DNA from 3 places in the Marinomonas sp. FW-1 genome. Region 1 is predicted to be linked to each of the others. Evidence: predicted binding sites of a transcription regulator. Region 1 holds the regulator's gene; each other region holds the start of a gene.

Region 1 (10,275 bases):
TGTCTATTATCGGCTATACCAACCTGCCAAGCCGTATGGCGGCTCAGTCCAGTCAGTTATTTGCCACTAACATTTATCACCTTCTTACTGAGTTATGCCCGAATAAAGACGGTCAGATCGATCTTAATATGGAAGACGAAGTGATTCGTGGAGCAACGGTTGTGAAAGACGGCAGTATTACTTGGCCACCACCGGCACCTAGACTGTCAGCAGCACCAAAATCAGATGTGAGCGAACAACTGAAACCAGAAAAAGTGGATGTAAAAGCCAAAGAGAAAAAGCCGAGTGCTTTTGGTTTTCTCTTACCGGTGCTTATTACGGGTGCATTGCTGCTTGGTTTGGGCTCTATCGCACCAGCAGAATTTATGGCTCACATGACGGTGTTTGTATTGTCATGTTTTGTTGGCTACATGGTGGTTTGGGGCGTCAGTCATTCTTTACACACACCTCTTATGAGTGTCACAAATGCGATCAGTAGCATTATTGTCATTGGTGCTATTACCCAAGTATCGAGTGACAGTCCAATCGTATCGATTTTAGCCGCCATGGCGATTTTTATCACCAGTATCAATATTGTGGGCGGTTTTGCCGTGACGCATCGTATGCTGAAAATGTTCCGCAAATAGGAGATAAACAATGAACTTCGGAATGATGACCGCCTCATATATAGGGGCAAGCGCGTTGTTTATCATGGCCTTAGCTGGACTAAGCCACCAAGAAAGCGCAAGACGCGGCAATATTTATGGCATGCTCGGAATGGCGCTTGCTGTTGTGATCACGATCGCTGGAGCGGTAACCGATAATTATGAATTGCTGCTACTCGGCATAGTGCCCGGCAGTTTAATTGGGTGGTTGCTTGCCAAGCGGGTTGAAATGACACAAATGCCAGAGCTGGTGGCTATTCTTCACAGCTTAGTTGGTTTGGCTGCTGTTTTTGTTGGCTTTGCAAATGCATTAGGCCATGGGCAGTATGATTCTTTGGTTGCTCAACGCATACATGATGTAGAGACAGCGATAGGCGTATTTATTGGTGCGGTAACATTTACAGGGTCTTTAGTTGCTTATCTAAAATTGAGTGGCAAGGTTTCTGGCAAGCCGCTTAGATTACCTGCTCGTCATTTACTCAATCTTTTGATTTGTATTGCTGTTGTGTATTTGGTTGTGCAGTTTGCTCAAGTTGGTGCAGCAGAAGGCATGAACTACCTCACGATAATTACCTTATTGGCTTTTGTTTTTGGGGCGCATTTGGTCATTGCTATTGGTGGTGCTGATATGCCTGTCGTGGTTTCTATGCTAAACAGCTATTCCGGTTGGGCAGCTGCGGCTATGGGCTTTATGCTGGGTAACGACTTACTAATAGTGATCGGAGCGCTAGTCGGCAGTAGTGGTGCGATCCTAAGCTACATCATGTGTCGTGCTATGAATCGTAAGTTCCTGAATGTCATTCTTGGTGGTATTGGTGGAAATAAGGCCAATAAATCAAGTGTAGCCACAGACGCTGAGCCACAGGGTACGATTATTGAGATCCAAGCTGAAGAAGCAGCGCAAGCGTTGGCAGATGCTAAAGAGGTAATGATTCTACCTGGTTATGGTATGGCTGTAGCTCAAGCGCAGCATATAGTTTATGAAATTACCAAGAAGCTTCGTGATAAAGGTGTGAATGTTCGTTTTGGTATTCACCCAGTAGCTGGTCGTATGCCTGGGCACATGAACGTTTTGTTGGCAGAAGCTAAGGTTCCATACGATATTGTCTACGAGATGGACGAAATCAATGATGATTTTAAAAACATTGATGTGTCTATCGTAATCGGGGCAAATGATATTGTTAATCCCGCGGCCAATGAGGAGCCTGACAGCCCAATTGCCGGTATGCCAGTGCTAGAGCCTTGGCATGGTAAGCAGACCATTGTACTTAAACGAGGGATGAGCCGAGGTTATGCTGGTGTTGAGAATCCCCTATTCTTTAAAGACAATACACGTATGTTATTTGGTGACGCAAAAGAGAGTGTAGAGGCGTTACTAAAGCACCTGTCATAAGGTGTTAGTAGCATGAAGTGGAAAACGCCAGCATCGCGCTGGCGTTTTTTATGCCTAAGATCATTGCTTGTTCAATAGGATCACAATGTATTGATAATGCATAAGATCGTGTAAATACACGGCATTTTGAAATTAAGGCTGGGATTTAAATTAAAGCAGGCCTATATTGTTAAGATAATTCAAAAGCTAGGTATTACAATGAAAACTCAATTACTTATGATCATTGCAGTGATTGTATCGTCTCTTCTGACGATCTCTCAGCGCGCCAATGCTCAAGAAGTAAACCAGTTTCGTTGGTTAGAACCGACTATCGAACAGGTTAGTCATGAGGTTGTAACACCTGACAAAGATACGGGATCAGATAAAGATTGCTTATTTTTAAGCGACTCTTATGTTAACGCCCTAGGCATTCCATCCAATTTATACATTTACGATACCTTTGTTTCCACTACCAAGGTTACTCGTAATGTTAATCCACGAGCTCCGCCATTTTCATTGATATAACTCACCCTATTTCTATTTAATTGTCTTTTATTGGGGATTTATCATGAAAACACTAACTTATGTGTCTACAAAAAGCGTCAGTGAGCTTATTTGGCCTAAAACTATTGAAAACATAAATATCTATTCACCTGCAATTACCGTGTTCACGGACTTTCAAAAAGCGGGGCCTAGAGTCATTGAAGCCAATACTCGTGCTGATGAGTTGGTTCAATTGATGAGAAAAGAACACGTGCGCATGAAAATAGTGGTTGATGCTGATAATCATTTTGTCGGTATTGTTAGCTTAGAAGATTTGTCTGAAGATATTTTTATCAAACAAGTTGCCAATGGTTTTAAGCGTTCTGAGCTAATGGTTGCAGATTTAATGAGATCAAAAGATGTGCTCCTTGCTTTGTCTTATACTTCATTGCAGCACTCTGATATAGAGTCTCTTTTGTTTAGTCAGCGCAATAATAAGCTACAGCATTTACTGGTAATTGATGAAGAAACCAAAGCCATTCGTGGCGTTATATCATCAAATGATGTGGCTCGTCAGTTAAGACTGGATATTGATGTTGGCTTTTCTAGTTTTGCACAGATTTATGAAAGTGCGATTCTTGGTCATAAAGAGCACACAAGAAAGCTAAAAGTGGCATAACTTTATCGACCTCACCGACTGAACAAATAAAGCCCAGATCATAATGACCTGGGCTTTATTATTTGAGTTAGCTTTCCTTTTTTTCAATCCAGTAATAGTAAATATCGCCTTCTTGCTCCTGCTTCATTAGCTTGTGACCAAGAAATTGGCAAAATTTCGGGATGTCTCTTGTTGTTGATGGGTCTGTCGCAATGACCTTGAGAACATGTTTGGCCGTCAATTTACGCATCTCAGCGTGTAGCATCATAACGGGTTCTGGGCAAAGTAAATCAGTTGCATCAAGCAAGGCTTGGTGTTCCATAATATTCCCCTCTAATTACGTATTAAGTTTGAGCCAGGTTTTTACATGCATGGCTAATTCTAAAATGGTGTCGTCTATATTTTTGTTGAGCTTCTTGAGGGTTTTGAAGTCATGGTCAGCTCCTTCAATCCATAGAATCTCTATATTATCTGGTAATGTCTGCTGACTCACCCAATCAAAAGAGCCCAGTTGATCTCTTGTTCCTTGAATGATGAGGCATGGCTTTTTTAACTCTTCAAGAAAAGACAGCCTATGCTTTTCAGGCTTGCCGGGGGGATAGAAAGGGAAGCCAAAACAAATAACTGCCTTTACGTTTGGTAGGTGAGTTATTTGCGTTGCTACCCGTCCGCCCATCGATTTGCCAGCAACCACACATGCGTCTTCGTTTTCAACCAGCTGCTCAAACTCTGGGACAAGCGATTGAAAGCGCGGAGGCGGTCTTTTTTTACCTGTACGCTCTTGTTCTGCCATATAAGAAAAAGTGACCGGATGTACGACTTGTTTCGTTTGGTCTGAAAGCGCGCAGCGCAGACCCGTTAAGAAACTATTTTCATGGCCAGCTCCAGCCCCGTGAGCGATGTATATTGGAAGTGATTTCATGATCATTGCGCTTAAAATGACTATTAGATCAGATTCATCTATGTGTTAGAACCAAATTCATTATTTTCTATACATTGAAGCAATCATTTGAGCACTGAGAATGGTATCTATTGATCTGTGTCAGAATAAGCTCTTGTTTGAAAGAGTAGAATTCCTATTAGAAATTTTAATAGGAACGAATGATGATCTGGGACTCCGCACTTATTAGCAAGTATGATTTATCAGGGCCTCGCTATACCTCTTATCCTACTGCCCCGCAATTTAACGCTTCAATCAGCAAAATTGCACTGATTGATAAGATGTTGACGCCATCGGATGCCGATCTTAGCTTGTATTTTCACATCCCATTTTGCGCACACCTCTGTTATTACTGCGCGTGCAACAAGATTGTGACAAAGCAATATGATAAAGGCGTGGAATATGTTGAACTACTAGGTGAGGAAATGCGGTTACGTAGCCTTATGCTTGATCATTCACGAAAGGTTACACAGCTTCATTTTGGTGGTGGCACTCCAACGTTTTTAACGGAAGACCTAATTAAAGTGTTGTTTGATAATATCAATCAGTATTTTAATTTGGTTAATGACGGATCACAGGACTACAGTATTGAGATAGATCCTAGAGAAATTAGCTACTCGAAAATCAAATTGCTGACTGAAATGGGCATCAATCGGATTAGTGTTGGTGTTCAAGATTTTGATCATAAAGTTCAGCAAGCGATACATAGAATACAACCCTATAGTATGGTTGAAAGCCTTGTAAATGACGCAAGGGCATTAGGCATTAAGTCGATTAATTTTGATTTAATTTATGGTCTGCCCTATCAGTCAATTGACGGTTTTAAAAACACTCTTGAGCAAGTAATTGCGCTGGCTCCAGAGCGAATTTCTTTATTCAACTACGCGCATTTGCCTGATCGCTTCCCTGCTCAGAGACGCATAACCGATGACGTTTTGCCTTTATCAAGCATGAAGCTTGATTTGTTGAAAATGAGTATAGAGTATTTGTTAGAGGCTGGTTACGAGTACATTGGTATGGATCACTTTGCGAAATCGAGTGATGAATTAGCCATTGCCCAAAAGCAAGAAACGTTGCGCCGTAACTTTCAAGGCTATACAACGCATGCAGGCACGGATTTAATTGCATTCGGTGTTTCTGCCATTAGCGATTTAAATGGCGTGTACATTCAAAATTATACTGACTTGACCGATTATCGGAGTAGTATTGAAAAGGGTCAATTAGCTATTGCTAAAGGGTATATTAGCGATCGCGATGATAGAATACGTCATTATGTCATCATGACCCTCATATCACAGTTTCAACTCAATATGACGTTAGTTGAGCAAAGGTTTAAAATCGACTTTAAAGAGTACTTTGCTGAAGAAATGGATAGCTTAACTCCTATGTTACAAGATGGCATGTTGGAGTTTGATCCTAGTGGAATGCAGACCACTATTAAGATCACAGATCGTGGAAGATTGCTTATTCGGTGTATTTGTATGGTTTTCGATAAGCATTTAAACAACACGGTAAAATACTCAAAAGTTATATGAATTAATATCAGGGAGATTGAAATGTCATTAACACACACACATTCAAGGTTTAATAGTACGCTTACTTCGCAGTGTCAAAATTGCAGTCTGAGCGCACTTTGTCTTCCCATCGCACTTGCAGATGAAGATATTAATCGACTAGATCAGATAATTGAGCGCAAAAAACCACTCAAAAAGGGAGATTTTTTGTTTCGCCAAGGTGAGTCTTTTGATTCCGTTTATGCAGTACGTTCAGGCACATTAAAAACATTCAATATTACTTCTGTTGGCGAGGAGCAAATTACAGGCTTCTATTGTCCTAGCGAGCTAGTGGGGTTAAGTGGTATTGATTCTGGCACCTACCCCGTTTCTGCAAAGGCGCTTGAAACGACGACTGTTTGTGAAATTCCGTTTAGCCACCTTGAAGAGTTGTCTTCACAAATTCCCTCTTTAAAGCACCAGATTTTTAAAGTGATGAGCCGTAAGATTTCTGATGATCAGCAGATGATGGTGCTTCTGGGGAAAAAGAATGCGGATGAAAAAGTAGCCTCTTTTTTACTTAACCTCTCTAATCGTTTTAAAAAACGTGGTTATTCTGCTAGCTCTTTCCGTTTGTCTATGTCGCGTGGCGAAATCGGAAATTATTTAGGGTTAGCAGTGGAAACCGTTAGTCGTGTGATCACCCGTTTTCAAAAAAATGAGCTCATTCATGTCGACGGCAAAGAAATTGAAATTGTTGATTTCCCAGAAATGCAAAAACTCGTTGGGGTTGCCAGTGATTGTGGTAAAATCAGTCAAATTTGATTGATATATTGAGGCAATACCATAATGCTCTACGATGATTTTTACGTTAAGTCACTAATACAAACAGTAGAAGACTGGCCAAAGCAAGGCATCAGTTTTCGGGATATTACTCCCATTTTTAGTGACCCAAAAGGGATGCGAATGGTTGTAGATGCTTATGTGCATCGCTATATTTCTACTGATATTACTCATATCGCTTGTATTGATGCTCGTGGCTTTCTTATCGCAGCGGTTCTTGCCTATGAGCTACAAAAGCCATTAATTCTGGTTCGTAAGAAAGGCAAACTGCCTGGTAAGACTATTTCACAAAAATATGCCCTAGAATACGGTGAAGCGGAGTTAGAGATACAAGAAGGCGCGGTTAAAGCCGGTGATGAAGTCTTGTTGTTTGATGACTTAATCGCGACAGGTGGGACGCTATTAGCTGCAATAGAATTATTATCTGCACAAGGTGCAAATATTAAAGAAGTGGCGGCAATAATTGATTTGCCAGATCTTGGTGGAAGTCAAAAGCTACGTGACAGCAACATACCTGTGTTTAGTCTTTGTGCTTATGACGGTGATTGATATCTGTCGTTTAGACTGCTGTTATTAATACTAAAAAAGGTGGCATATGCCACCTTTTTTACTTTCTATAAGAGCTTTAACTCTATTAGAAATCAACCATTGCACCTATAGCAAAACCTTTGTTCGCCTCTATACGGCTATCGTTATCATATACTGCTACTGTATTTCCATAACTAATGTATGCACGAGCATTGCGCATAGTCATGTACTCTGCACGAAGTTCATAAGTGTACATATGATCTAAGTTAGTGAAGGATAAAACTTCTGGCGCATAGTAAAGCGAGCCATAAATACTGATTCGGTTTGCTTCCGGAAGTGTGTAGCGGTACCAACCACCTAAAGCAAGCGCCATAGATACATCACTATCATCTTTTAGATCTGCATCGATTCCGTATACACGAGCGCCAATACCGACCTGTAATGGGCCGCTGGTGTCAGCGTCTTGAACATTAACGCCAAGGTGCGTAGTCGTAAAATTCTCATCTTTATCATAAGCAATACCAGCGTCTACGCCGAATGTGCCCATATCAAAGTTAACATCCCCTTTTACCGTCTCGTTAGTTAAACTGACGCCAGCGGTAGAGGCAGCATTTACTGCTGAAGTGCCTAAAATGGCTGCGGTTACTAATAGTGTTTTGTACGTAGCATTCATTTTTAAGGTCCTATAACGAAATAATATTTACTCGGTTTAAAGCGTCTGGTGCTTGCTTTAACCCTTTGAAGTCGAATAATTCTGTATCTGCTAGATGTGATGGAACAATATTTTGCATAGCAGAAAACATAGTTTCAGTTCTACCTGGGAATTCTTGTTCCCATTTTTGAAGCATGTCTTTCACAACTTGTCTTTGCAGGTTCTCTTGTGAACCGCATAAATTGCAAGGAATAATCGGGTACTCTTTCATGACCGCAAAAGCTTCAATGTCTTTTTCTTTGCAATAAGCTAAGGGACGAATAACAACGTGCTTACCATCATCACTTAACAATTTAGGTGGCATTGATTTTAGCTTGCCGCCAAAGAACATATTCAAGAACAAGGTTTCAAGAATATCATCTCTATGGTGGCCTAGTGCTATTTTAGTGGCGCCAATTTCTTCAGCAAACCCATACAAAGAACCACGGCGTAAGCGTGAACATAGACCGCAGGTAGTTTTCCCTTCAGGCACAATCTCTTTTACTATGCTGTAGGTGTCACGCTCTAAAATGTGGTAATCAACACCTAACTCTTCTAAGTAAGCAGGTAAAATATGCTCTGGGAAGCCAGGTTGTTTTTGGTCTAGATTAACAGCCACAATACTAAAGTTTATCGGGGCATTAGCTTGCAGATTGCGAAGAATCTCCAGCATTGTGTAAGAATCTTTACCGCCAGATAAACATACCATTACCTTATCGCCATCTTCAATCATATTGAAGTCAGCAATGGCTTGGCCCGTTTGTCTACGTAGACGTTTTTGGAGCTTATTCAGCTCTAATTTTTCTTTAGGTCGATTAGATAAATCCATCATAAACACGCTATAAATAAAACGACGCCATAATACTATAAGCACAAAGGCATCGCATCAAAAATGAAGATCTCAGAGGAAAAGTGCACGATAAATCACTTTTTAAAGGAAATTTATGACGCACTAAGTGATTTTACCTACAAATTGTAAGTTTGACTTACAACCCTTACAAATGTATTCAACCCCTTTTTGTGCCCTAGTGTGACGTTGTTTGCTGAATTGATGCTTCTGGCACGCGCAGTGATATGTGTAGGGTTGTTTTTGTGGTGGTGTTTCAAAGGTATGTGTCCTACTTGGATTGATACCATATACCTTTCTCATAACGGCTTGCCATTCTTTGCCATGAGGTCTAACAGAATGACCATAAATCTGAAAAACAATAAGGTGAGCCACTTCATGAGGAACCACAGTATTAATGAATTCGGTTGGATCTTGTTGGTACATGAAAAGGTTAAAGCGCAATTCGTTTTTTTGCAGGTGAGCTGTGCCCGCCGCTCGACCTCGTTGCTTTAGATTGCAGGTTGAGCGTTTAAATTTATTGCCAAAAAATTGATCAGCTTTATCAAAGCATTCATTTGCTTTCTGGATGATATGACTTAAGGCGTCTGCTTTGTGTTCTTGAGTTGTCAGCTCGAGTTGCAACGTCATTAAGGACTTACCTCCAATGAATCCATCTCATGTACTATTTTTAATAGTGTATCTGCAAAATCTACGACATGATCTTTTGGTAAACCTGTTAGCCGGCTAAGAGATGCAATAGATTTTGGCTTATGGCGACAAATTAATCTTAGCTGATTTTCACTAAGAGTATTTTTACCATGGCTATATTTCCAAGCTAATACCTTATGCCAACTCACACTGCCTATCTCAAGATCGTCTTCATGAAGTGTTGGGTAGTATTGCTCATTTGGAATAATAATTTGTGTATTGCCTTTTAACACGGACCGAGATTTTTCATTTATGTGAACTGTGAAAGCAGATATTGTGCCAAGTGTTATGTAATCGAAAGCAATAAGATGTCGAATGATCGCTTTCCATTGAACTTCAGTAAGCTCTTTGCCTTTTGCAAATAACGGAGATGTCTCTGCATTAGCTGCCAGTACAGATTTGGTTTTTTTGCCAAGTAATATCTGGATGAGCAAAGAAAACGGTTGGACACCTTTCGTATGATAAATTAAAGAAAGCAGTTTTTGGCTTGCTATCGTCACATTTTGTTCTGATCTATTGGATAGACATCGGTCGCAGTTGTCGCATGCTGGTAAGCGTTCATCAAAATGTGCCAATAAGTTTTGTCTTCTACAGCCCCTACTTTCCAAAACCCGAAAGAATTTGCCCATATTTTCAAGTTCTTTATCTGCTGAAAAGGGTTGCATGGCAGCCAATTGTTGAGCTTGGGTCATATCCTGTAGGCCATACAAAAGTAATGCTTTGGCTGGTTTGCCATCTCTTCCCGCGCGGCCTATTTCCTGAAAATATGACTCAGTATTATTGGGTAAGTCGATGTGAACAACAAATCGAACATGTGCAATATCAATCCCCATACCATAGGCCGTCGTCGCAACCATGATGGTGCCTGGTTGGTGGGTAAAGGTGTGGTGATTAGCTCGTTTATCTTCTTCCGTCATTGCGGCGTGATAACATAAGCTTGGTAGCCCTAATTGACTGAGCCAATCCGCAATCTCTTCAGTCTTCTTTCTTGACCGACAATAGATGATGCCAGTCTGACCGGGTACTTCATGATGTAAAAAATACAAAACCTGTTGTTTGGCTTTGCGTTTTTGAGCGATGTGGATC
Region 2 (10,275 bases), 690 kb from region 1:
GCTCGTGTTCCGCAGGCATACGAAACCCATCTAGTTTTGGGGTGGTAGAAAGCGACTGGCTCATAGGGAATCCTTCGTTAAACTTGATACCTTTTTTAGGATAAAGGTTTTCGCCAATTCTATGGTAGAGACGCAAACATTCAAGTGGATTTTTGTCTATTTTGCTGAGATTAGGCTGTGAGGGCCACATTTCTTCCGTCTTTACAATTGCTCGACGGAAAGGCTTACCGAGAGATTTTGTAAAAAATACTAGTTAGGTCGCTATAAAAGCCTCTTGGTTTTGCTGGTTAAATTTATTATTTTCTTATTTATCAATTAGTTATGATTTTTTTGAAAAACTGGCACGGCCTTCGCAATAGTCTAAGGGAATCAACAGCAAAGCCCGAACATAGTGAGCTGAGCTGATTGAGTTAATTAGTGAGTCGTCAGGCAATTTTGCTGAACGTACTCAATATCTTAGAAGTTAAATGGAGGTTATTGTTATGGCGATTAAACGTACTTTACTAAACACAGCATTGGTTCTTGTAACAGCAGCAACACTAGCAGCTTGCGGTCAAGATTCAGAAGACAACAATAAAGTAGAAGATGCAATGTCTAGTGCAGGTGATGCAGTCGAGCAAACTATGGATAACGCAAGTGAAGCCTTAGACAATGCTGGTAATGCAGTGGAAGACACTATGACAGATACAGGCAATGCAATGGAAGACACTATGACAGACACGGGTAATGCGATTGAAGATACCTGTGAAGACGTGAAAGAAGGCGTAGACGCAGCGAATACAAATTGCTAATCCTGCCAGCCACCAATAAGTCAGAGATGTCTTATTGGTGGCTTAATGATAGTGAAAGGCTTTAGGTTAATAAGCGTCAGATACTTACAATTCTTGAACGTATTCGTATTTATCTAGCTTGTTATAGAGCGTTTTGATGCTAATACCAAGTTGATTGGCTGTATCAGTTCGGTTGCCATCGTTATTTTTGAGCGTTTTTAAGATGGCAATTTTTTCGATGTCATCAAGGCGCATTCCAATAGGAATGCCGGATGTTTTACTGTTTTCAGCTTGGTCATTAAGCGCATTTGTAATTAGGTGTTCTGGGAGAATGGTTTGATCTGCCAAAATATAAGCGCGCTCGATAGCGTGTTTTAATTCGCGGACATTACCTGGCCAAGAATATTGGCTGATTTTTTCGAGACTGGAGGCGGAAAGTTGCTTTTGTTGACCATCTTGAGCGTTTCGGTAAGCCAAAAAGTGTTGTGCCAGACCGCAGGCGTCACCTTCTCTGTCTCTTAATGGTGGCGACATAATAGGGAATTGCGCAAGGCGAAAATACAGATCTTCACGGAAGACATCATCACGGATGGCATCGCTCAATATGCGATTGGTTGCGGCGACAATTCGAACATTGGTTTTTTTGACTTGTTGAGCGCCAACCGGTTTGTATTCACCACTTTCAAGGACTCGTAGCAGTTTTACTTGATACTCAAAAGGCATTTCAGTGACTTCATCCAAAAACAATGTGCCACCTTCAGCTTGTTCAAATACACCTTGGTGATCTTTATGAGCGCCTGTGAAAGCCCCTTTAACGTGACCAAACAGTTCGCTATCAATCAGTTCTGGACTTAGTGCGCCGCAGTTTATCGCAACAAATGGACCGTCTGCACGGTGACTTACTACATGCAGAGTATTAGCAATAAGTTCTTTACCTGTGCCGCTTTCACCAATAATAAATGCGTTGGTGTTTGTGTTAGCGACTTTACGAATGGTGCGGTAAAGAGAGTGCATAGCAGATGAAGACCCGACCAATAGGCCAAATTGATCTAGATAGCTGGCTTGGGGGTTATCGTATTGCTGCGGCACACTTAGCTCGTTGAATACTTCGTTAAGTGAAGATTCAACGGACTTAACATTGAATGGCGCTCGGTAGTGAAAACCAGCGCCTTTTTGAATAAGCTGATCCAGCATAGGTGCAGGTTCACCTTTACTGAAAAAAAGAAACTCGGTTTGAGAAAGCAGTGGATGATCAACTAGCCCTTGTAGTGAGTCGCTATCAGCAGAGCTCACTTCAATAATGGCGACATCACATTGGCTAATGGCAAGTTGTTGCAGCCAGCATTCTTCTTGATAGCTGACGTTCAATTCATATTGTTGAACGCCTTTTAGCGCTAGCAGGTCTGAAGCCAATAATGGATCTTGAACATGCAAAAAAAGCTTTGGTAAAGACATTATCGTTTTCCCTGAATGAATAGAGTGCAAATTTGTATGCTCATAAAATCATAGGGCTACTGGTGATCAAAGAGGGCAGCCCATGACTTTTCATGAAACACGGAATTAATCAGCGGTATTTGCACAAAGCTCACCCTTTTTTGAAAGGAGCCAATAGTGATAAACAATAGAGATTTAGCGACAAGGTCACTGTCTGATAAAGACACAGGGTTGATTTATGACATGATCTCTATGTGTTTTGATGGTTTTTTTGCCAACGCGACGTTGTCAGAACGGGTTGATAACACGATTGATAAGCATGGCTTTAAAAAGCTGTCTTATTTGTTTCGCCGCTTGGCTGATCGCTTGCTGTCTTTTGTTGGTAATGTGCTGGAAGACTCAAAGATGATGACCCAAGAGGCGGGTCATATCAGCCGTGAGTATTTGACAGCACTTGGTGCGGCGACAGGACAGAACCTCCTGAGTCTTGTGATGGTGATAAACGAGCGGAGTCTAAAAAGAATTGAGGTATTGCTACGACAACTAGGTGACAAGGTCTTTGCCAATGTTATCGCAGACTATTTGGTCTATTTACGTAGGGGATTGGATACGGTGAAGCAATGGCGAAGCAATGCTAAGGTAATTTAGTCGAGTGCTGGTGATGGCATTGCATGCCGCCCAACGAAAAATGGCCTAACTGTGGTGACAGTTAGGCCATTTTTTTAGATAGATCGTCTATTCGTCCTCTACCACTCTAAAGTCTAGCTTGCCAACTATTGAGCCTTTGTTGTCATGGGTAGGAACGGTAAAGTTCGCATCATTCTTCTCTCTGTTAGGATTGATTGTCGCAATAACCTTGTTATTAACGATCAACTGATAGGTTTCAGAGAAGGTGATGTTCAGGTCTTCTGATTTTGGAGCCTCAAACAAAATATTGTCTTTTAAACGAATGGCTCTGCTTTCCCCTCGAATCCATTGACCGACCAAAGGTTGAGCTTTAAATGATTGGTTATCATGGCTAACGGTCGCTTCAGATAAGAAAATCCGAATGATATCTCCGTTTAAGGCCACTTTTTGGCGATCTTCAACACGTGCATTCAAAGACGCTAGGGTAGAGTTCGTTTTGCTCACATAAGATCGCAGCTGTTGGGTTGCGTCATTTATCTGTTGATAAGACAAGCCGCTCACATTACCTATGCTTGGCAATTGTGGTGCTTTCCCCATGCGATTGGTTAGCTCAGCATAATTGGCTTTAGCCAATGCTTGTTGGGTTCTAAGCTGCTGAGTCAAATTATCAGTCGCACTCACCTTATTAACTGGGGTTGATGTGCTTTCGCTTGATGTATTGTCAGCCGTCGATGAAATAGGTGCGTCATCTGTAGATTGCGCAGAGTCTACCGGCGTGTTGTTGGGTGCGCTTGGTTCGACATTCTCTGTTTTGGAGGACGGTAAATCTTGTAAAATTGGCATCGAGCAGGCACTAAGTAAGAGCACTGCAAGTAAAAGGCCAGAACGAAGTATAAGCATTAACTAATCCTGAGATTAAAGGCGAAAAAATAGGCCACTAAGTATGAGGTATGGCGGGGGTTATGTCGAGAAAAGCGTAAGAGACAAGCAAAATACTTGCCTCTTACGTGAGTTTATTGCTGAGATTGATTCCACAGGATGCATTCGTCCAGTGTAACGCCTTGTCCGCCAAAAATATCCAAGGCACTACCAATGGTCAAATCAACTTTTCCTGAGGACAATTCACTGACCCGTTTAAGGTCAGATAAAGAGCGAGCCCCGCCAGCGTAGGTCACGGCCACCGGGCAGCCTTGACCAAGCAGTCGAACCAAATCTTCGTCAATGCCCGCTTGCAAACCTTCTACGTCGGCTGCGTGAATCAGAAATTCGTCACAATGATTGGCTAATTCAATGAGGTTTTCATGGTTTACTTGAGTAGACGTAATTGTTTGCCAGCGATCTGTGGCAATGTACCAGCCGTCTTTAGTGCGGCGGCAGCTTAAATCTAAAACCAGTCTATCTGTACCCGTTTCGCGTTTGATTTTATCTAGTCGGTCCCAGGAGAACTCACCATTTTCAAACAAATACGAGGTAACAATAACGTGAGAAGCGCCAGCTTCTAGATAGCTTGCTGCATTACTGCTGGTAACGCCTCCGCCAAATTGTAAACCGTTCGGGTAGGCACGTAATGCGCTCAGCGCTTCTTCTTGGTTGCCTTTGCCTAAAGCAATAACATGGCCGCCAAGTAAGTTATGTTCTTTGTACATGAGGGCATAATGTTCGGCGTTAAATTCGCTGATAAAGTTTTCAGTGGCGCCTTTGTCATTCAGACTGCCTCCTATGATTTGCTTAACCTTGCCTTGGTGTAGATCGATACAAGGACGGAACTGGGTCACAAAAAACTCCTATTAGGTCTCAAATTAGTCAGCGATTGTAACCGATAATGTACAGAGAAACGATGCGCCAAAGCAAACACTTCTTAAGCCTGTTACAATGGGCGATTAAAATAGATATTTAGATAGAATTAAGCAATCTTATGCTGCAAATCACTCGCGCCGTTGCCATCCCAGATCACGAAATAGAATTAACCGCTATCCGAGCACAAGGGGCTGGTGGTCAAAACGTCAATAAAGTCTCTTCCGCTATCCATCTAAGATTTAATGTGGCGGCATCGTCGCTGCCTGAATTTTATAAAGAGCGTTTGTTGGCATTAAACGACTCTCGATTAACGAAAGAGGGCGATATTGTGCTTAAGGCACAACAACACCGCACTCAGGAGTTGAATCGAGAAGACGCGTTAGCAAGACTTAAAGCGCTTATTCTTGAAGCGGTTCGTGTACAAAAAGCACGTAGACCGACCAAGCCAACACGCTCTTCACAGAAAAAGCGTGTGGATCAGAAAAAGCAAAAAGGCCAGATCAAAAGCTTGCGACGCAGTAATTGGGATTAATTACTTGGTCGCTTGACTGCAATAATGCCTCTGCCTTTCGTGTTTTCGTTACTCCAAATTTGTCATTTTTTTGTTTTTGTCATCTTTTTTACTACTTATTCCTTTCACTCTCTTTATCTTGATCTAACGCAATGTTTCAAATCAAAACAGCACTCATAATCTGGCCTTATAGTAAGCCTTGAAATTTTTTGAGGCTTCGGTGGGCGTTGGATAATAAGAGCACCGCGTAAAGCAAAGTGTCTGCGATCGCCTTTTTTTCTCAATCAAATGAATGGGTTGAAGCTATATGATTAACGAAGCTGTAGTGGATTTATCGCGATTTCAGTTTGCTTTCACTGCTCTGTACCACTATTTGTTTGTCCCTTTAACACTAGGGATGGCGTTCTTATTGGCAATCATGGAGTCTGTCTATGTAATTACTGGTAAGCAAGTCTACAAAGACATGGTGAAGTTCTGGGGAAAGTTATTTGGTATTAACTTTGCGCTGGGTGTAACAACGGGTTTGACAATGGAGTTCCAGTTCGGAACAAACTGGTCTTACTACTCTCATTATGTTGGTGATATTTTTGGCGCGCCTTTGGCCATTGAAGGCTTGATGGCTTTCTTCCTTGAGTCCACATTGGTTGGTTTATTTTTCTTTGGCTGGGATCGCCTGAGTAAAGTGAAGCATTTAATGGTGACTTGGGGTGTTGCGCTAGGTTCTAACTTATCAGCTTTGTGGATCTTGATTGCCAATGGTTGGATGCAGAACCCAGTAGGGTCTGAGTTCAACTACGAAACCATGAGAATGGAATTGGTGGACTTCGGTGCTTTGCTGTTTAACCCAGTTGCCCAAGTAAAATTTGTTCACACAGTATCAGCAGGCTACACAACAGGGGCGATTTTTGTTCTTGTTATTTCAAGCTACTACTTATTGAAAGGCCGTGACCTTGCGTTTGCTCGTCGCTCTTTCGCCATCGCTTCTGCGTTTGGTTTGGCGTCTATCCTAAGTGTTATCTTGCTAGGTGACGAGTCTGGTTACGAGCTTGGTGAAGTGCAAAAAGTAAAATTGGCTGCGGTAGAAGCAGAGTGGGAAACACAGGCTGCGCCTGCTGACTTCACGCTGATCGGCTTCCCAAACCAAGAGCTTCAAGAAACCGAATTTGCCATCAAGATTCCTGGTCTAATGGGCTTGATTGCGACCCGTTCTCTAGACAAAGAAGTAGAAGGTATCAAAGAGCTGAAAGAGCATAACCGCCAACGTATTATCAATGGTATTTATGCAAACCAGCTGCTTGAAAAGCTACGTAATGGTTCTACCGATCCATTAGTGAAAGAAAACTTCGACAAAGTAAAAGACGATCTTGGTTACGGTTTGTTGGTAACAGCATTCAACGAAGACATGAACAAAGTGACATCTGAAGAGATCGATCAAGCGGTTGAATACTCTATTCCGCAGGTTGCGCCATTGTTCTTTGCATTCCGCATCATGGTCGGCTGTGGCTTCGTAATGCTGTTTGTCTTCGCTGCTGCTTTTTACCAAAACGCGCGTCGTCGCATTGGTCAAAGCCGTTTGTTCCTGAAATTTATCGTAATCTGTTTGCCACTTCCTTGGATTGCCAATGAAGCAGGTTGGTTTGTTGCGGAATACGGTCGTCAGCCTTGGGCTATTGGTGAAATATTACCGGTTCATGTTGCGGTCTCTAGCTTAACAGCAACAGAGATCTGGATCAGCCTTGCAGGCTTCGGGCTTCTTTACACAGCGTTCCTAATTGCTGAGATGTACTTAATGATTCGCTTTGCGAAACAAGGCCCTTCTAGCTTGCATACTGGACGTTACGCACTTGAACAAGAAACGGCTCAGCTAAAACAAGGGGTGTAAGATGGATTACGAATTATTAAAAGTGATTTGGTGGGTGTTGATCGGTGTTCTACTGATTGGCTTCTCCGTGACAGACGGTTTTGACATGGGCGTTGGTAGCTTGTTGAAAGTGATCGGTGGTACGGATTCAGAACGCCGTATTATGATCAACTCGATTGCCCCTCACTGGGACGGCAACCAAGTTTGGTTTATTACCGCGGGCGGTGCGTTATTTGCTGCTTGGCCTGTGGTGTATGCGACAGCGTTCTCTGGTTTCTACTTTGCTATGTTGTTGGTTTTGGCGGCGCTATTCTTTCGCCCAATTGGTTTTGACTACCGTTCAAAACTAGAAAATACCAAATGGCGTACAAGCTGGGACTGGGGGATCACTTTTGGTTCAGCGGTTCCGCCAATCATTTTCGGTGTAGCGTTTGGTAACTTATTACAAGGCGTGCCATTCGAATTTGATCAATATATGCGTGCCACTTACACCGGTTCTTTCTTTGCTCTGCTAAACCCATTTGCGATTCTTTGTGGTTTGGTAAGCTTGCTAATGCTAATGACGCAAGGCGGTGCTTGGTTACAAATGAAAACAGACGATGCCTTGCTGGAAAAAGCCAGCCGTATCACTGCCATTACTGGTGCGTTAGCGGCTGTGTTGTTCATCTTAGCGGGTGTGTGGTTGGCTTACGGTATTGATGGTTATGTCTTAACCAGCGCTGTCGATGGCAACGCAGTGATAACACCTTTGATGAAAACAGCAGAAGTTCAACCTGGCGCATGGTTAGCAAACTACGACAAAGTGCCTGCCCTTATGTTGGCTCCGATTGTTGGTATTGCTGGTATGTTAGTGGCTGCTGTGGCGAGTGTTATGAGAAAAGGCGCTTTGTCTTTCTTGAGTTCATCACTGGGCATTGCTGGCATTATTGTTACAGCGGGTGGGTCAATGTTCCCATTCTTGATGCCGTCTTCAAGTTTTCCAAACATGAGTTTGACCATGTGGGATGCGACTTCAAGTGAAAACACCATGATGATCATGTTTGTGGTGGCTTGTATCTTCGTACCGATTGTTCTGGGTTACACGTTATGGAACTACTTTGTGATGTATGGTCGTCTGACTAAGAAGCACATCGAAGAAAACAATCATTCACTTTACTAGTCATTGATATAGAAGATAGAGCTTTGAACTCTGTCTTCTAGCAATAAATAGAGGAATAAGTTATGTGGTATTTTGCTTGGGTTCTAGGCGTGTTGTTAGCCTGTTCGTTCGGTATTGTTAATGCCGTATGGTTAGAATTTAGCGGCTACGAAGGTGAAGAGGAGCAGAAGTAAGCTTTATGACGCGAGAAAAGGGAACACAAAAGGCCCGTCGAACTGGTCGAATTAAAACACCGGAAACCGTGTTTTTAGGCCAGTTAGCGAATCAGCAGTCATCAAAGTACCGTCTTGCTCAAGGCTTTGGTGTGTTGTTTGCCGTGTCTTTGGTGCTTCAGGCTTGGGCATTCGCTAATGTGTTTTCAGACATGGCGTTGCACCAGTCTTTTTCTCTTTCTCTTTTCGTTATTGGTTTATTTGCTCTATTAATACGCGCCTTGGCGAACTTTGGCCGAGAACGTATTTGCACGAGCGCAAGTCGTGATATTCGTTATGGCTTGCGCAGTAAATTGGTGTCGCACCTTACAAACCTTGGGCCAGCGCGCCTCAGAATAGAAGAAGATGCGGCACTCTCTACTCGTGTTTACGAACAAGTAGACGCGTTAGACGATTTCTTTAGTCGCTATAAACCTCAAGTGTTTATGGTGACCCTCATTCCTTGTGTGATCCTGCTTTCCGTTGTGTCTATTTCATGGATCGCGTTCTTTGTTTTCATGATGACAGCCCCATTGGTCATTATCTTCATGATCTTTGTGGGCCACAAAGCAGCACAAGCCAACCGTCGTCAGTTTAATGTACTGGCCATGTTGTCTAATCAATTCATGGACTTAAGCCAAGGCTTGTCTGAATTAAAACGCCTGAATAGAACCGATGAAGCGCGCGATAGATTATCCAGCAGCGCGAGTGCTTATCAGAAAACCACTATGGGCGTGCTGGTATTGGCGTTTTTATCGACTGCGACACTAGAGCTTTTCGCGTCCTTATCCATTGCCATGATTGCCTTGTATTTAGGGCTTGGCTTATTAGAAGTCTTACCATGGCAAGTGGGCAGCTCCCCCGTTACCTTGACGCAAGCTATGTTTCTTTTGTTGCTTGCGCCGGAATTTTATTTGCCGCTACGTCAGCTTGGTAATGACTACCATGCGAAACAAAAAGCCGAAGCCGCCGCGACAGACTTATTAGAAATTTTAGACGCGCCTTTGCATAACGCTGCTTCGCAACAAAGTGAATCTTCTTGTACCACGCAAGCGAAAAATTCTGCCATCGCTGATCAACTGACATCCATACAGTTTGAAAACCTAAGCTGGTGTGAAGAGGGACGTTATCGACTTGCACCAATTACCGGGACCATTCGCCAAGGGGAACGGGTCTGGTTAAGTGGTGAATCAGGTGTTGGTAAATCCAGTTTGCTGCACCTCTTATTAGGGTTTGAAGACAGCTACGAAGGGACGTTTCTTATCAATAACTTGCCGTTTAGTGAACTGGATCTCGCCTCTTGGCGAGCCAAACTTGCTTGGTTGCCACAAACGCCTGAATGGGTAAACGGCAGCATTCGTCGTAATTTATTGCTCGGGATTCAAACCCCGAGCGAAGACGAGATAAATGCAGCACTGCGAGAAAGCCAATGTGATGACTTTATTCAAGCGCTACCAGCAGGGCTAGAAACGACACTAACCGAGCTAGGCGAGGGACTGTCAGGTGGGCAAATGCAGCGTCTTTCTATTGCCCGAGCTTTATTGTCAAAAGCCGATATGTGGCTGCTCGATGAACCTTGTTCCGGTTTGGATAACGACACAGCACAAGCGGTACTCAATACTGTTAAAACCGCATCCAAAGGAAAAACATTATTGATCGTCAGCCACGATACTCACCCGATTTTATGGGCTGACAAACATTGGACGCTAACAAAAGGAGGTTTGCATGAGCAGTCACGTAAAGAAAACCGCCAAGCTATCGCTTAAGCGCCTTTTATTAGCAAACCCTTGGGGCTTTGTTATTCCCCTGTTAACCGGCATCGCCGCGACCTTAGCGGGCGTTGGGTTATTAGGGCTTTCGGGTTGGTTTATTTCCGCTGCTGGGTTGGCAACCGCCATGGGCGTGGGAATCTTCTTTAACTACCT
Region 3 (10,275 bases), 670 kb from region 1:
CTTAAGTAGGCTAACCTAAACTTAAAGTAAATACTTAAAGGAGACAGTTATGCCGATTGAAGATCATGCTCTAGTAAACGAATTCCCTGAATTCAAAGAGGATATCCATCAGCTAAAAATGGATGATGCGCATTTCCGAAAACTCTATGATGAGTACAACCATCTCACCAAATCTGTCGAAAAAATGGAGCAAGAAATCATTCCAGCAACGACAGCAGAAGAAGAACAGCTCAAAAAACAACGCCTTCAGCTAAAAGATACGCTTCAAGGCTACATTAAAGCCACCAGACTAGCTGCTGAAAAAGCCTAGCAGTCCCTCGGGCAGAACGGCTTATATTAATCGCCGTTCTGCCTCTTACCCTGGCCTCCCTCTTTGATTCCTTACATTCTTAACCCAAGACCGAGAACACCTAGTACAAAAAACACACAAGGTGTATTTTGAATCTTTTGTAAATCAATTCTCATTTGTAAATGAATATCATAAACAATACCATACGCAGCTTATTCATTTATCCTTGGTTTACCTATGACATTAAGAACCACCTTACTGATGATGCAAGCATGTGGAGCGCTTGCTTTTTCTACAGTGATTTTTGCCGAAAATACCGCTAATAGCATCACACAAGGCAGCTACCTCAGTGATGGAGATAGCCAAATTAAAGATGGATCTAACATAGAGCTACAAACGCTTCAGGTGCAAGGCCGTGCCCTATCTTATTACAAAGAAGATGAAGCAGAGCTAGCTACTCGAACAGCAACACCCATTGATGAAACGCCTCAATCCATTCAAGTCGTAACAGAAGCTCTCATTCAAGACCAAGCTGCACGACAAATCACCGACCTGTATCGATCCATTTCCGGTATGTCACAAAACAATGTGTCCACTGTGACCTTACGCGGCTTTAGCCAAGACGAAGTGCTCTACGACGGCCTTAAAGGCGACCCATTCGGTGATTTTTCCATTCCACAACTCTTTACTATTGAGCAAATACAGGTCCTCAAGGGCCCATCTGGTGCAATCTACGGTGCGGGTGAACCTGGCGGTGTCGTTAACTATGTAACCAAAAAGCCGACATATGAGCAGAAAAACACCCTCAAAGTCAGCGCTGGCAATAAAGACTTTTTAAGCGGCAGCGTGGAATCATCTGGCCCAGCTAATGAAGATGCCTCACAACGCTACCGTATTGGCATTTACTCAGACGGACAAGATTCATACCGTAACAATGTGGAAGAAGAAAACCAGATTATAGATCTTGGTTACGCTTGGGACATGGATGAAAACAACACGCTTACCGTTCAGTACACAGACATTCATCAATACATTTCTGGAGCACGTTTACGCGGCATTCCAACCGATGACGATGGTAACTTCTTAGCGGATACTTCTTGGAATAATAACGAAAAAAGTGATTACCAAGAGCTGGACGCACAAGTCTTTCAGGCTCGCCTAGACCACAGCATCAACTCATGGCTGGACAGTAATGTCTCCGTTCGCTATTTCGAAAACACCGAAAATCAGAAATACCATGAGTCTAAAGGCCTTGATACGACCAATAGCGATAAAGTGAAACGAGAATTTCGTGACCAAGCCCGTTCTCGTGAAGGTATTACTTTCGCAGGCAACTTAATCGCCGAATTGGACGATCATACCGTGTTAGTCGGGAGTGATTATTTCCATCAGAAAAACGATTTTCTTTATCTCAAAACTACCAAAGGTGTTGCCGAGCTAAGTCTAAGCAATCCTATTTATGACCAAGACGATATCAGTGCCTATGACATGGCTCTCCAAACAAATGAAAGCACCACAACGGATCAAATTGGCTTATACATTCAAGATCAATGGAAAGTCACCGATCGCCTAGATTTGCTTGCTGGAGCACGAATAGATCGTATCGAAGAAAAATACGATGGTTACAAACTAAAAACAGGGTTCACAAAAGCAAACTACAACGACACAGGCTACTCCAGCCGTGTTGGAGCTACCTATCGAATCAATGAAAACTGGAAGCCTTATGTGTCTGTTTCAACTGGCTTTGTGCCACAAGACGCAGCCGACCAACAAAAATCAGCCAACGACAGTCTGTTCGACCCAGAAGAAAGCCAACAATTTGAAGCTGGCGTACGCAGCTATTGGTTTAACAATCGCTTAAACGTTAACCTTGCTGCGTACCACATCACCCGTGAAAACATCTTGCAAGAAGACCCAAATAACAGCGACTTGCTGGTGTCATTTGGTAAGGTGCGCAGTCAAGGCGTTGAACTCGATATCATGGCAGACATAACGCCTCGCTGGGTCGCTAATGTGAGTTACGCCTACAATGACACCCTCGTAAAAGAAGCCAACGACGGCATTCAATACGCTAACGGAGACCGTTTTGCTAACACACCTTATCACCAACTCGGCTTATGGACTCGCTACGACTTCCCTAGCATAGATTCTTCTATTGCCTTTGGAGCCGACTTCGTTAGTGACCAGATCAACCGCCAGGGTCAAACTGTAAAACCTTACACGGTTTACGACATGTCTTGGCAGACACAATGGCAAGATTGGCGATTCCAGCTAAACATCAAAAACCTGTTTGATAAAGAATACGCTGTCAGTGGATTCACTGAAAAGATTGGTTCATTCGTCGGTGAACGTCGTCGTGTTTACCTTTCTGCCGCGTACGACTTCTAATCAACAAAAGTGAGAGAATAAAACCAGCCAAGGTAACAACCCCATCCTAACCTTCCCCTTAATAAGGGGAAGGAACTAGAACATGCCCTTAGCTCCCCCTGCTAAGGGGAAGGCTGGGAGGTAGTGAATTTGCAGACTAGTAACAACCCCATCCTAACCTTCCCCTTAATAAGGGGAAGGAACTAGAACGTGCCCTTAGCTCCCCCTGATAAGGGGAAGGAACTAGTACGTGCCCTTAGCTCCTCCCCCTGCTAAGGGGGAGGCTGGGAGGGGGTCTTGCTCGTTTGAGCAGCCCCAAACGCCCCAATACAGATAAGTATTTTGACCCAGATCAAAGACTCGCCATTTAAGCGATTAAACGCCCCTCTCCTCTCTTGAGTTGAACCATTGGCTAGGTAAACTCCGCCCGTTTTGATCTATCGGTGCACCTCATGTCTAAGCAACAAATCTTTAAGCCAGAATTGCTCTCTCCAGCTGGTTCATTAAAAAACCTTCGTTATGCCTTCGCCTATGGCGCAGACGCCGTTTACGCTGGACAACCACGTTACTCGCTGCGAGTGCGCAATAATGAATTTGATTTGGAAAAGCTGGGGATTGGCATTAATGAAGCCCATGAACTCGGCAAAAAGCTTTACGTGGTCAGTAACATTGCGCCTCACAACGCCAAACTAAAAACCTACTTGCAAGACTTAGCACCTGTCATTGATCTAAAGCCAGATGCGCTTATCATGTCTGATCCAGGCTTAATCATGATGGTTCGCGAAGCCTTCCCAGATCAAGCCATTCACCTCTCGGTACAGGCGAATGCGGTAAACTGGGCAACGGTGAAATTCTGGCAACAACAAGGTATTTCCCGCGTCATTTTGTCTCGTGAATTGTCCTTGGACGAGATAGAAGAAATCCGCCTAAAAGTGCCCGATATGGAATTGGAAGTCTTTGTGCATGGTGCGTTATGCATGGCGTATTCTGGTCGTTGTTTATTGTCTGGTTACATGAACAAGCGTGACCCAAACCAAGGCGCTTGCACCAATGCTTGTCGTTGGGAATACAATGCCCACGAAGCGACACAAGACGAAACAGGTCAGATCATTGCCAGCAGTAACGCTTCAGTGCAAATCCAAGAACCAACAGATCAGCTCTTTTTACTGCAAGAACGTGGTCGTCCAGACGAATACATGCCCGCGTTTGAAGACGAGCACGGCACTTACATCATGAACTCGAAAGACTTACGCGCCATTCAGCATGTAGAGCGCTTAGTCAAAATGGGCGTGCATTCATTGAAAATCGAAGGCCGTACCAAGTCCTTTTACTATTGCGCCAGAACCGCACAAATCTATCGCCAAGCCATTGATGACGCCGTGGCAGGCAAGCACTTTGATAAAGGTCTAATGAGCAGCTTAGAAAACCTCGCCAACCGAGGTTATACCGATGGTTTCTTACAACGCCATCGTCATGTGGATTTGCAAAATTATGAAACCGGTAACTCCATCAGCGAACAACAACAGTTTGTTGGTGAAGTCATCGCGAGCCATGATGACTCTCTCACTATCGAAGTGAAAAACCGCTTCAGTGTGGGTGATTCTTTAGAATTGATGACGCCGAAAGGCAATGTCACCTTTCAATTAAGCGAACTCAACGACAAACAAGGTCGCCCTATCGACGTTGCCAAAGGCAGCGGCCACGTGGTGTCTATCCCTTGCCCACAAGGCATCGATGCTTCTATGGGCATCCTGATGAGAAATCTATCGCAAGGACAGACTACACGCCAACCTCACGCTACTACGACGGCATAGAGGCAAGGCAATGGCACTATTAATCAACGACCGCTGCATAAACTGCGACATGTGCGAGCCCGAATGCCCGAACGAGGCCATCACCATGGGCGCGAAGATTTATGTCATTGACCCAGATAAATGCACAGAATGCGTTGGTCATTACGACCAACCCACCTGTGTTGCCGTCTGCCCGATCGACTGTGTCAAACCAGACCCAGACAGACGCGAAACCGAAGAAGCGTTATACGAGAAGTTTGTAGAAATGCACTTTGATACCAGCATTTAATGCCCTGCTTGCATCAAACCACCGGCAAGTTCTGCGCTAACCATTGTTGGAATTGTGCTTTTGGTAGCGCGCCGGATAAACGAGCCACTTCTTTGCCATGATGAAAGATCATTAGAGTCGGAATAGAACGAATATTATAACCCCCCGCCGTGGTTTGGTTGTGCTCAGTATCCAGCTTCAAGAAGCAAGCTTTTGTCGACATCTCGCTCGCGACTTGCTCGAAAATAGGCGCGAATTGCTGACACGGCCCACACCAAGACGCCCAAAAATCAACGACCACAGGTAAGTCATTGTCTGTGATGTAGCGTCTAAAATTATTATCACCGCCCATTATGGGCTGTGTTGAAAGAACGGGCTTTTTACACTTGCCACAAAGAGGTTTATTGCCAAGCTTGTCTTTCGGCACTCGGTTTTTTGTCCTGCAGCTTTGACAAACGATTTGGATAGGAGAACTGGTCATAGTAACCTCGTGATCAAGTACTTTTATTAACAAAGCTCGATTAAATCGAAATCCTGAAGAGTTGCCAACCTAGAAAAGCAAAAAGCGGATCACTTGATCCGCTTTTGTTGTCTTAGTTAGTCAGATTTAACTCTCGTCACTAAGCTATTCTTCCACATCCGCATGCGATTCCGCTTCGAAACTTTCCACCAGCTCGAAGTTCTCCATCCAAAAATAAGAACTCACCAAACTAAATTGTCGAGTTTTCCCTTCGTCCGCCACTTGTTTAAGCTGCCAAACAAGACCTGGCGCTTCAGGAAAGTCCGTGCCTTTGATTTGGTCTTCGTATAAACGATTGATCAGAGCATCGTCGCCCTGCCCATTGGCTAACAAGCGTACAACAGAAGCATGCAAGGACTCATCAAATATCGCCATGTCTTCAGCATGTCCCGCCGTGACGGTTATCGCAAGCTCAACGCCTGTTGGCTTCGCAAAGGTGCCATTGAAGGCTTCACGTAATAAACCATATGCATTGAAAAAGCGCTCATGAAGCAGGCAATCTGGGTATTCCTCCCAAGAACGATCATCCATCATGTCGTGACTGACTTGGTCTATTTTGCCTTCCGCCAGCTCTGGAAATAAATGCGTCATTACAGCCTTTGCTGCATCCGCAGGCTCAAGGTCATTAAGTGACATCATGCACATCTCGCGCAGCTCTGCGGCATCCATCTTCTCTACGTCATCCTCGAAATCCATAATGCTCAAAAGAGCACGATAATCTTCGTCAGACCACGCGTTTGGAATCTTGCTAATTTTCTTAAAGGAATCGATTTGAACGGAAAACGTAACTTGCATCTAGCACTCCTATTTGAACGCCACATTGCAGGGAATAACACTGATAGGCGTTTTAATTAGCCAATAAAAGACCTTAAAAAATGAACAGGTCGAATGACCAATGTACAGGGTATAGAAGCAAGATGATATGGGTGCTGCGAATGAATTTAGCAAAGATATTGATATAAACGTCAATAAAAAACCGTATAGTAGGTAGGCAAATTATCCGCGTAAGCGATTAAAAAAGCAGAGTATTGATCACACAATACTCTGCTTAGATAGATTAAAAATGCTCTTGTGCTGCTTTCAAAATAGCTTGAGCCGCTTTTTCATCGCCCCAACCACTTATCTCGATACCGCCATCCGCTCCTTTATAACTGGAGAACCAAGTCGCTAATAAATCGGTAACATTTGGATAATCCGCATTGAGTTGCTGTAAGCTCGTCACACCAGAAAATGGCGACTCATTCGTCAACACACCCACTAACTTATCATCCTGTTCACCATCATCGATCATCTTCATCACCGCAATCAGACGTACAGGAACCACTTCTCCACGCGGTACAGATTGACCCAAGATAATCACATCCAGTGGATCGCCATCACCACCAAACTCTTTAGGCAAGGCCGTACGAGGAATAGAACCATAGTTTGCCGGATAACCAAGGTAGTTAACGATACGCGGCTTGTTGTTTTTGTATTCCCAAATAATTTGGTTATCGTTGTCTTTGCTCAATTCCCATTTCGCCGATGTACCTGCTGGAATCTCTACAATGGCATTAATGTCACCATCTTGGCTAACGGCTGGGTAATCGTTATAACTCACATTCGCAGCGAGCGTGGTGGCATCCAACATTTTTAAAGTGGGTGCATGTTTTACCGATAAGTCATAGCTTAAGCCATTACCAGAAGCACTGGTTTTATAGCGCAGCATATAATCAACCTTACCGCCTTTCTTCAGTAGTTTATCCAGGCCTTTTTGCTTAAACTCGCTAAACTGCCCCATCTCTTTTACAGAATGATTAGAGCCACCAACGTTAGACATATTCATCGCTAAAATCGCGTTACTGGTTGCTTTAATGGCCGCGGCATAACCTTCCATCGAATTTAGATCAAACGTGTTTACATCTACTTTTTGGCGTAACTCTCTAGACCAATAAAATTCTAAAAATGGCACTGGGTTCTTTGGCTTATTCCAGCCAACATCGCGAGAAAAATACATCAAAGAACGATAACGATCGTTGGCAAAGTTATTAATACCAAGATGCTTAGGCAGCTGGTCTGCAACAATGGCCTCCCCTTTCGCACCATACAACCAAACATTGCCGTCTTCTTTCATTGCTTGCCAAAACTGCGCCATGTCTTTTAAGTCACTGTAGTCTTTCGCCACAACAACATTAACGCGGAAATCCGCACCGCCTTCTGGCATTTGATAAAACGCATTAAACGTATGGTGACCATCAGTCAGGTAATACTCTCCATTCGGCGCCACAACGATGGTTTTCATATCCTTCTTATTGCTGCCAACTTCCTCATCACACTGAAAGGAGGTCGGGATATTTGGGTGAGCTCTCTCAGCAACAGAAGCAACGCCTTTCTGCCCATTCGCTTCACATATTTCATCAAACATTTTTTTACGGTCAAATTGGAAACGACCCAACTTATACATTATCTGATCGTAGCCAACCGCTGGCTGCGTTGGGTGTAACTCGCTGAGCGTCACCGCAACCACCTCTCCTTGATGAACATCACTCGCGTAAACTGGCAGAGCAACCGTACATAAAACACATGTACTGGCTAAAAGCGCTTTAAAAGACATCACCATCTCCCATTTCTGGTTAAGAAAAACAGGCATCTTAAACCAGCAATGTGACAAACGAGTTTCGCAGCTCTTTTTTATTGAAAAAGAACTAAAACACCAAGGTCATCACACCAAATGCCACAACGCCACATAAAATGGGCAAGCCCATAGAGTGAGTACGCGTCCACACGCCATAGGTAACCAATACCCCAACGCCTGTCGCTAACCAAGCCAAAATGTCAGGGTGAGTCGGCACTAAAGAAGTACCAAACATGGCAGCAATCATCGTTGGGCCTAAAATGGTTAACCACGTCGGCATGGATCCGATGCCATCCTCTGTTTGTCTCTTCGCCAAGCTTCGCTTCATCCAAATGTACGGTAAAAGACGAATTAAATACGTGCCAATAGCAATGCTGACCAGCGCCAACCACATAGACATCCCCATGCTTACTGCCCTCCCAAAATACGTTGGTTTTTAAGTGCGTAAAACAGCACTGCACCGCTCATAGCCGCTAATGGAATAGCGACATTCGGGTAACCTAGCACCTTCAGAATAACTGCAGTCACAACAGACATCGCAATCGTGAGTGACCACAAGCGATTATTGCAACGAGGCACAATTAAAACGAAAAACAAAGCGGGCAATGCAAACGGTAAAACATCATTGATTAATGGCCAGCGTTGCGTCAATTCTCCCCCTGCAATCGCCCCCAATGCGGTACCTAAAACCCAACTTAGCCACGCCAACACCGCTGCGCCTGTATACCAACCTATGCGCGCCTGATCTGGAAGCTGCGGCAGACGGGCATGAGCCAGCGCAAAAATTTGATCTGTCAAACCATGCATTAATGGCAACCACTTCTTATCTTGGTTTAAATAAGGCGAGAGATTTGGCCCATAAACAACGTGCCGAGCATTAATCAACAGCGTCATAATGACCACCAGCCATAAAGGGGCCCCAGAAGCCGCCATAGCAACAAACAGAAACTGTGACGCACCAGCGTAAATAAAGGCTGAAATGAGAATAGTCTCTAATACGCTAAAGCCAGACTGAACGGAAATCAGACCAAATGAAATGGCTACTGGGATATAACCACCCAGTAGTGGAATCGCGTCTTTAACACCCTGCTTCCAAGGTGCTCCTGCAAGGGTTTGTGTCGCTGTACTCATAATAAAACATCCTGTTTAGCGTCATGCGGTTTGGAATAGGTAATGACCATCATCAAGGTTGCCCATGAATCGCCCGTTTGATAACTGTGTTCAACGTCGGCCGCAAACGTATGCGCCTTGCCGATCTCTAACTGGCGCAAGTCATTACTTTCCCCCGCCAACAACTCACCACTGATTAAAGTAATGGTTTCGGTCGTCCCAGCAATATGCGGCTCTGATTGCTTAATCGTGTGTGGTGCACAAGACATCCAATACACATCAACCCGAGGGTCGTCCTCACCTTGATCAATCAATCGTACCTGGACACCATTTTCACCCAAGGTCGACTCCAAACTGGCAACCAAATCCCCAAACGGGACATCCAGCTGCACCGCCAAACGCCAAATCGTCTCGATAGTTGGATTACCCTCACCTTGCTCGATGCGAGACAAATTCGACTTCGCCAGCCCAGCATCCAGCGCCAGCTGAGACAAAGACAGCCCCTTTGCCATACGCATTTTTTGTATATTTCGACCCAACGAGCCGAGAATGGGTTTATTCATCATGCTTCTCAAATTGTTCTTTATATAGAACGTTCTATATAAAGAACGAATGAAAGTCAATGAAATTTTAGAGAATGGAATTTTTTAAGACGGAGAATCAAAGGATAAATCTATGTCTGTTCGTAGAGCTTTTCGTGTTCTTAAGGCTTAGCCTATCTGGGTTTAACTTTACTCTGACCCTAATAATCTCACATTTAGAACGATTAGCATTTCTAGGATGGTCAATGAGGGATCATTGAATTAGTATAAGAAACAGTAATTCAATGCTCATATCTTGGCCCGCAAACGCCTTATTAATAGGGATATTATGAAGAGAAGCTCATTTTCGACTAGAAGCTTGTTCTCAGGTTTGTATCTGCTTCTACTCAGTATGACTGGGATAGTATATGGACAAGATATATTAACCCCCGAAGAGCGACAGTGGTTGGCGGATCAACCTGTTATTCACTTTGCTCCTGCACCCAACTATCCGCCAGTTGAATTTTTCAATGAGAAGAATGAATACCAAGGCATTACTGCGGATTTTATTCGAATAATTGATCAACAATTTAATTTTGGTCTCAAGCTGGAGATAGTGCAGCTGGAAGACTGGAGTGAAGTTGTCGCCCAAGCACGCTCGCGCAAAGTCGATATGTGGGGCGCTGCGGAAAAAACGCCAGAGCGTAGCAAATATATGCAGTTTACTCGGCCCTATATACGGCTACCGGCAGTCATCATCGTTCGCAATGAATTCGTAGGAGAAGGCATCGCA

The links. The regulator FNR, encoded in region 1, switches genes on or off when oxygen is low (the NO sensors DNR and NnrR bind a similar motif). The targets are predictions, from matches to a motif close to TTGATNTANATCAA.
Region 2: the regulator FNR is predicted to act here: its motif matches at 5,279-5,292, upstream of C1X04_RS12715 (cytochrome ubiquinol oxidase subunit I).
Region 3: the regulator FNR is predicted to act here: its motif matches at 2,999-3,012, upstream of yegQ (tRNA 5-hydroxyuridine modification protein YegQ).

The regions. Positions count from the first base shown of each region.
Region 1 is NZ_CP025987.1:2,045,094-2,055,368, reverse strand. It holds gene C1X04_RS09635 (Re/Si-specific NAD(P)(+) transhydrogenase subunit alpha) at 1-626, shown strand, start outside; gene C1X04_RS09630 (NAD(P)(+) transhydrogenase (Re/Si-specific) subunit beta) at 637-2,037, shown strand; gene C1X04_RS09625 (hypothetical protein) at 2,236-2,541, shown strand; gene C1X04_RS09620 (CBS domain-containing protein) at 2,585-3,178, shown strand; gene tusA (sulfurtransferase TusA) at 3,246-3,479, opposite strand; gene C1X04_RS09610 (alpha/beta family hydrolase) at 3,495-4,079, opposite strand; gene hemN (oxygen-independent coproporphyrinogen III oxidase) at 4,259-5,632, shown strand; gene fnr (fumarate/nitrate reduction transcriptional regulator Fnr) at 5,654-6,415, shown strand; gene C1X04_RS09595 (adenine phosphoribosyltransferase) at 6,440-6,982, shown strand; gene C1X04_RS09590 (YfaZ family outer membrane protein) at 7,068-7,634, opposite strand; gene ttcA (tRNA 2-thiocytidine(32) synthetase TtcA) at 7,645-8,484, opposite strand; gene C1X04_RS09580 (SprT family zinc-dependent metalloprotease) at 8,605-9,129, opposite strand; gene C1X04_RS09575 (ATP-dependent DNA helicase RecQ) at 9,129-10,275, opposite strand, start outside.
Region 2 is NZ_CP025987.1:2,732,582-2,742,856, reverse strand. It holds gene aguA (agmatine deiminase) at 1-64, opposite strand, end outside; gene C1X04_RS12745 (hypothetical protein) at 483-791, shown strand; gene C1X04_RS12740 (sigma-54-dependent Fis family transcriptional regulator) at 876-2,225, opposite strand; gene C1X04_RS12735 (hypothetical protein) at 2,382-2,852, shown strand; gene C1X04_RS12730 (hypothetical protein) at 2,940-3,731, opposite strand; gene hisA (phosphoribosylformimino-5-aminoimidazole carboxamide ribotide isomerase) at 3,845-4,606, opposite strand; gene arfB (alternative ribosome rescue aminoacyl-tRNA hydrolase ArfB) at 4,747-5,160, shown strand; gene C1X04_RS12715 (cytochrome ubiquinol oxidase subunit I) at 5,447-7,021, shown strand; gene cydB (cytochrome d ubiquinol oxidase subunit II) at 7,023-8,159, shown strand; gene cydX (cytochrome bd-I oxidase subunit CydX) at 8,222-8,332, shown strand; gene cydD (thiol reductant ABC exporter subunit CydD) at 8,338-10,116, shown strand; gene C1X04_RS12695 (amino acid ABC transporter ATP-binding/permease protein) at 10,076-10,275, shown strand, end outside.
Region 3 is NZ_CP025987.1:2,713,123-2,723,397, forward strand. It holds gene C1X04_RS12605 (YdcH family protein) at 50-310, shown strand; gene C1X04_RS12610 (TonB-dependent siderophore receptor) at 527-2,677, shown strand; gene yegQ (tRNA 5-hydroxyuridine modification protein YegQ) at 3,109-4,470, shown strand; gene C1X04_RS12620 (YfhL family 4Fe-4S dicluster ferredoxin) at 4,481-4,738, shown strand; gene trxC (thioredoxin TrxC) at 4,752-5,198, opposite strand; gene C1X04_RS12630 (hypothetical protein) at 5,343-6,032, opposite strand; gene C1X04_RS18695 (ParB-like protein) at 6,295-7,830, opposite strand; gene C1X04_RS12640 (AzlD domain-containing protein) at 7,922-8,257, opposite strand; gene C1X04_RS12645 (AzlC family ABC transporter permease) at 8,260-8,982, opposite strand; gene C1X04_RS12650 (helix-turn-helix transcriptional regulator) at 8,979-9,524, opposite strand; gene C1X04_RS12655 (diguanylate cyclase) at 9,832-10,275, shown strand, end outside.